Linked DNA regions of Marinomonas mediterranea MMB-1. The protein of the gene in region 2 interacts with the protein of the main gene of each other region in a pairwise test. Links are inferred from orthologs where the notes say so. Each region holds a gene or a part of one and is shown on either strand. Other genes may lie near its edges. The genes, in order: bioB and MARME_RS11770.

What was found.
Region 1: the proteins of MARME_RS11770 (region 2) and bioB interact in binary tests that used the Escherichia coli proteins (3 or more experiments, as listed by UniProt). The link is inferred for Marinomonas mediterranea MMB-1 from one-to-one orthologs.

The regions. Positions count from the first base shown.
Region 1 is NC_015276.1:3,569,353-3,572,530, forward strand. The notes cover bases 255-3,105. They hold bioB (biotin synthase BioB), read right to left. Parts: upstream 2,283-3,105; coding sequence 1,227-2,282; downstream 255-1,226. Other genes in these bases: bioF (8-amino-7-oxononanoate synthase), read right to left, coding at 255-1,306; MARME_RS21585 (ComF family protein), read left to right, coding at 2,551-3,054. In the rest of the region: MARME_RS16350 (alpha/beta fold hydrolase), read right to left, coding at 1-50; more of bioF, read right to left, coding at 65-254. UniProt on the Escherichia coli protein: Catalyzes the conversion of dethiobiotin (DTB) to biotin by the insertion of a sulfur atom into dethiobiotin via a radical-based mechanism.
Region 2 is NC_015276.1:2,575,633-2,578,958, forward strand. Bases 266-3,264 are described here. They hold MARME_RS11770 (class II glutamine amidotransferase), read right to left. Parts: upstream 2,157-3,264; coding sequence 1,374-2,156; downstream 266-1,373. Other genes in these bases: MARME_RS11755 (penicillin-binding protein activator), read left to right, coding at 266-332; MARME_RS11760 (YraN family protein), read left to right, coding at 289-681; MARME_RS11765 (SIS domain-containing protein), read left to right, coding at 686-1,279; MARME_RS11775 (VWA domain-containing protein), read right to left, coding at 2,149-3,264. Outside these bases: more of MARME_RS11755, read left to right, coding at 1-265; more of MARME_RS11775, read right to left, coding at 3,265-3,326.

The DNA.
Region 1 (3,178 bases), 990 kb from region 2 along the record:
GCCAGGTTTTCACTGTTACCAAATGATTGCGTTTCTATTGGCGTTCTCATGATAGACATAAACCTTAATTAACGAATCTTTCAAGCGTATCACACAAGCGATGGATATCATTGTGACTGTGCGCAGCACTTAATGTAATTCTCAACCTAGCTTGATTGTTTGGCACGGTCGGTGGGCGAATTGCAGTACACAAGATTCCTTCATTACGTAACAACGCACTTAATTCGATTGCTCGTGCACTAGAGCCAATCATAACAGGTTGAATCGCGCTGCTTGATGGCATCAACGCCAAGTCCAAAGAATGCATTCGCTGCTTGAAAAGCTCGATATTTGATACCAGTCGATGACGCAAACGCTCACCTTCTTCTGAACGAATCAACTCAAGACTTACCTTGGTTGCGTAAGCCATAGCAGGTGACATTGCCGTTGTATAAATATAAGGGCGAGCAAATTGAGTTAAGTACTCAGCCATCTCATGGGAACAAGCAACAAAGGCACCAGCTGTACCAAACCCTTTTCCAAAGGTACCAATTAACGCTGAGACAGAGGATGCACTCAGGCCTGATAAAGAAAGAGAACCTAAACCATTACTTCCCATGCACCCCAAACCATGTGCATCGTCCACCACAAAGAGATGCTCACTCTCCAACAGCAGATCAAGCAAGCCTTTGAGTGGTGCGATGTCGCCATCCATACTAAAGATGCCATCACTTACCAGCAAGGTAGGGCGACTTTGCTTATCGATAAGCTTCTTAGCGCTTTGTAGATCAGCATGCAAATAGCGACGAGTGGACGTTTCGGATAACTTAGCCCCATCGATTAACGAGGCATGATTCAATTTATCTTGAATCACCGTGTCACAATGACGACCTAATGCACTTAATACTGCAAGGTTGGCCATGTAACCCGTACTAAAAAGCATCACGCGATCGACGCCTAACCAATCACACAATGCGCGTTCTAGCCCATCATGAGGAGAAAGGTGTCCGCAGACTAGATGCGCTGAGCCACTTCCAACACCATAACGTTCAGCACCTTCTGCAAGGGCTTTCACTATAGTTGGATGCGACGCTAACCCCAAATAATCGTTCGAACAAAAAGAAAGAAACGCTTTTCCTTCGATTACAGGCGATACAGATTGAGGTGCATTGAGTACCTCAGTCTGACGATAAAGGTTCGCACTTTTCCTTTCTTCGACTGTTGTTATGATCCAGTCGGGCAGCGTCCTACGCACTGGCATCATAGAACATTTTTGATTCAGCTTGCTGACGCGCTTGACTTTCAATGGCCTCGACAACCGCTTCATCCGAATGCTCTTCGCGCTGCTCTGGGTTTATGCCCAACTTTTTGAACAACATACGATCTTGATCCGCTTCTGGGTTATCCGTGGTAAGCAACTTCTCACCATAGAAAATGGAGTTTGCACCCGCCATAAAGCACAAAGCCTGAGTCTGCTCAGACATACTCTGGCGACCTGCTGATAAACGTACGTGAGACGTCGGCATAATGATACGTGCAACAGCGATCGTACGAATAAAGTCAAACTCGTCTAAGTCGTCGACGTTTTCAAGTGGCGTACCAGCAACTTTAACCAACATGTTAATTGGCACGCTTTCCGGATGCGGCGTCATAAGAGAAAGCTGACGTAGCAAACCGACACGGTCTTTTTGCTCCTCTCCCATCCCCATAATGCCGCCACAGCATAGTTTAATACCGGAATCACGAACGCGTGACAGCGTATCTAAACGCTCTTGATAGCTACGAGTTGAGATAATGCTGTCGTAATATTCAGGTGACGTGTCCAAGTTATGATTGTAATAATCCAATCCTGCGCCAGACAGCTCTTTTGCTTGATCATCAGTAAGAGTGCCTAACGTAACACAAGACTCAAGACCTAAGTTTTTGACGCCCTTTACCATTTCAAGAACGTAAGGAAAGTCTTTCTTGGAAGGGTGCTTCCAAGCCGCGCCCATACAAAAACGTGTCGCGCCCTTGTCTTTCGCAGCTTTCGCTTCTTCTAGTACTTTTTGGACTTCCATGAGCTTTTCTTTTTCAAGCTCTGTATTATAGTGTCCACTTTGCGGGCAATATTTACAGTCTTCTGGGCAAGCACCTGTTTTTATGGATAAAAGCGTACTGACTTGCACCTGATTTGGTTTAAAGTTTTCGCGATGAACGGACTGAGCTTTAAACAACAAATCCATAAACGGAAGATCAAATAGCGCCTGTATTTCCGCCGACGTCCAATCGAAACGTGGTGTGGAATAGTCAGTAATGGACATAATACCCTCAAAATCAAATATGCAATGGAGTGCAATATTAATGGACTGGTCACACCTGTCAACCAGACTTTTCACCAAGATTTACTATAGATCACTAATTAAACAATGCTATTTATGCAAGCAGCCTAGCTCGTCATCACTTTGCAACTGGTGTCTCCCATTACTCAATACCAACCAAGCACGATGCAAAGGATGTGGAATAGCAGGAAAGTTTCCATATTTGTGTGGCGATTGCCAATCAACAACGAGACCCTGGAAGAGCTGTATAGTGGCGACCGATTATGAAAAAATCAATCGACATCTAATTCGCGCCGCTAAGTTTCACGACAATAACTATAACTTTCGAATTTATTGCGATTTACTCGCTCAAAAAGTAATACAACATTACAAACACGACATCCCTTCATTATGGGTGACCGTGCCTAGTCATATAAAACGCATAAGAGAACGAGGTAAATGCAGCAACGACGTTTTATATAGGACTCTTAAACAATCTGTATACCATATCTCGAAACGGGAACGACCAATTCAGAGAGTGCATTTAACCAAGGTCGAACATACTGCACCACAACACCGACAGAAGCGCTCTAAACGACTGACTATTCCAACCTCTTTATTTAAATTCGCTGGCACACTGAGCGGACACGTCGTATTGATTGACGATGTCATGACTACTGGCGCCACTCTCGAAGCCTGCACCAAAACACTTTTAAAAGCAGGCGCTTCCTCCGTTGACGTTTGGGTTATCGCTAGAACGCCGCCGTCTCTATAAGTCGGAACATATAAGAATGTAAAAATGAATAACAAAAACGACGCTAGTCAATGCATAAAAGTTTGGATACCATGCGCCAAGCTTAGTCACCGCTTTAGCGGCTTTATTAGTCTCTCTTACTAGA
Region 2 (3,326 bases):
CACCACCCTATAAGCTGGCCAAAAAAGAAGACATCGAAAGAATATTATTTACTGAAATTCCAGAGCTGTTGGTAGAAACCAACGACACGGGTTCAACAGACTCCAACCTTATTTTACGCTTGAAGGCGATGGGATCGGATGCCCTACTTCTTGCGAATCGCTACCCTGTTTTCGAACAGCTTGCTAATGCAAGACTGTCAGCGAAAACAGGCATTATCACATTGGATGAGCAAGGTGTTTTTCACCGTCGTCCAAATATTGTCACCTACAGAAAAGGGAAAATCGTAGATGCTCAAACTGCTTTCAAGTTTCAAGGAGAAGAAACTCAGTAAAAAGCACTCCACAAGTGGTAAAGTGGCAGAGCACTTAGCTGCCGAGTTTCTGGAACGCAATGGCTTAACCGTCATAGACAGAAATTTTCATAGCCGCTATGGTGAGATAGACATTATTTGCAAGGAAGGCGAAGTGGTCGTTTTTGTTGAAGTAAAATTCAGGAAAAACCACACTCGGGGTAAGGCCGTTGAAAGCATCACCCCGTCGAAACTTTCAAAGATACTGTTAACCGCGCAATATTGGATCAAGCGACATAAACATGAGCACAGTCCAGTACGTTTTGACGCCGTTACGTTCGACAAAATTATAGATGAAACAAGTTTAAACTGGCTTAAGGCAATCATTTAGTAGTATGGATCTTCAAGAAGCAATTTACACTCAATTCGCACAGAGCTTTGAAGCACAACAGCAAGCTCTTGAGAGCTTACCTCCTTATATAGAACATGCTGCTAAAGTGCTATTTGGCAGCATTGCTTCAGGTGGTAAAGTCATTTGTATCGGCAACGGCACCAGCGCCCATTTGTCGCAGTACTTTAGCACGCTCCTATCCGATCGAATGGACAGGGAGCGCCCAGGACTGCCAGCATTTTCGCTGAACGCTGATGCACCTACGATCTTATCGATCACGCATAATGACAGTTATCACGATGTGTTTTCCAAGCAGATTACAGCGCTTGGGAACCCTGGAGATGTGCTGTTTGTTATTGCGAACAAAGGAAATACGTCTCCGATTATTCAAGCGATTCAAGCAGCTCACGAGCGTAAGATCGCAATTATTGCTTTGACCACCCCTGATGCGAAGAATGTTTCGTCTTTAACCTCTCGGGATGATACTGAAATTAAGATCAATCTAACCGGAACAGCGCGAGTACAGGAATGCCAAATTACGGTTATTCATACTTTGGTTGATTTGCTGGAGAGACAGTTATTCGGCTACGAAGACTAAAGGACATGAATCATAAAAGGCGTTTTTGAGTCATAAAAAACGCCTTTTGTTTAAACTAGACGGGCGCGTTTAAACAAAGCGAATAGATCGAACATTAGACAGTATTTCGCTTAAACACCACTTCTCCGGCATTGAATACACACAACCCCCCTTCTTCCATCTGATTCCAGACTTCGTCTTCCGTAAGGGGTTGCGTCGCGATGACCGTTACGACGTCTTTGTCGGTTGTGACTTCTTTAAAGTCTACGCTGACGTCCTCATCGGACAACGTCGCTTTCTTAAAGGGCGCCCTGCGTGTTATCCAATGAAGCTTTGTTGTGCAGTAACAAAAAAGAGAATCACCATCAGACAGCATCATGTTAAACACACCCTTTTGCTTGAGGCCGCTGGTAAGCTCATACAAAAAGCTGGATAACACCTCTAAGCTCGGGCGCTGATCTCCATAACGAGCGGCCAGCCGCCCCAAGATCCAACAAAACGCTCGTTCGGAATCCGTCGAGCCAATCGGATGATAGTGGTCTAACGCGAGCTTATCTGACCCTTCAAGTTGCCCATTATGCGCATACACCCAGGTTTCACCCCATAACATACGACTAAAAGGATGCGTATTAGGCAGGCAAACGTTACCAACGTTGGCTTGTCTGATATGGCTAATAACGATGTCACATTTTAAAGACGTTTGACTCATGACTTCCGCCATATCGGAATCCGCACTGGGCCTAGGATCATGAATCGACCACACCTGACGGTCGCGATACATGGCCATTCCCCATCCGTCCTTATGCGGGCCAGTGCGACCACCTCTTGCTCTCAAACCCGAAAAGCTAAAACATATATCGGTTGGCACATTGGCACTCATGCCCAATAACTCACACATCGTCTTCTACTTCAATCTCTTCTGTATTTTGCTTATTACGTTTAATACGGCGGTAAACAAAGTAACCTCCGCCAATCAGTATGACAGCCAACAAGTTCAACCCGCCATACAATAACCAATCTCCCATACCAAACGTCGCGACTTCTTCTGGCGGTGTTTCAGGCAATGAGTCTGCGACTTCTGGTTCTGCGTTAGCGTCCGTTTCAGCCGCTTCAGTAACGTCAGGTTCAGTTTCGACGTCTTCTTCTGCCACGATGGTAATTTGTGGTGCTACAACAACTGGCATAACCTCTCTATTTGTCGTCGCTAAAGCGGTGAGCGCCTCTGTTGAAAGCACTTGATCGCCTTTTGAAAGCGTTACGTCACCCGCTGCTTTACGTTCAACAGTCCAAGGCTCGGATTCGTACTCAAAACGTATACCCGTTTGCGTAATACCAATCAGTTTCGCTTTAGCCCTAATCACGCTTTCAGGGTCGATGGGGAACACTTTCTCCCAATATCCTTGACCAACGAACGGCATTTCTTGCACTTCCGTCGTTCCGTTTTTATAAGCCAACTCAAGCTTAACGTTACTGCGAAGCGTGTTTAATCGTAAATTCGTTGGTGTCGCACTAAAAGCAACGAAATTCTCCCCTCTATTCGCCGACTCGAACTTAATCGCTGGGAAGACTGAAAAATACTGTGTTAATTTACGGGTGAAGGTTTGTCCATCAACCTTGCTCGCTATCGAGTAGTTGCCTTCAGTTGTCAGTTTTTCAACCTTGTTTTTAAACTGACTCGCAGCCTGAATCATTGGCTGTTTTTCTAAAATTTGACGACTGTCGCCCGTGATTAACGATAACTCTTGAGTAACGTCCATAAGATCCAATACTTTCGGATCTTTAATTAGGTTATTACTTTCAAACAATCCCACCGTTGAAAAAACAGGCTCATTAACAAAAACAACGGGCGAGATCTTTGTTGCTTGCGCATTCAAAGACGTAATGATGCGAATCGAGCTTCTCTCGATATCAACATTTTTGATTTCCCAAGTCCCGCTTTCTGGTGAGGTAATCGTAACCAACGTGTAATAAGGCGTACGTGACACTGCAACCGACCCATTTGACACAAGCGGAACATTCACAGCATTGGGCTTCAATAACTGAGGCGTAACGTTTGAGCTTTCATGAA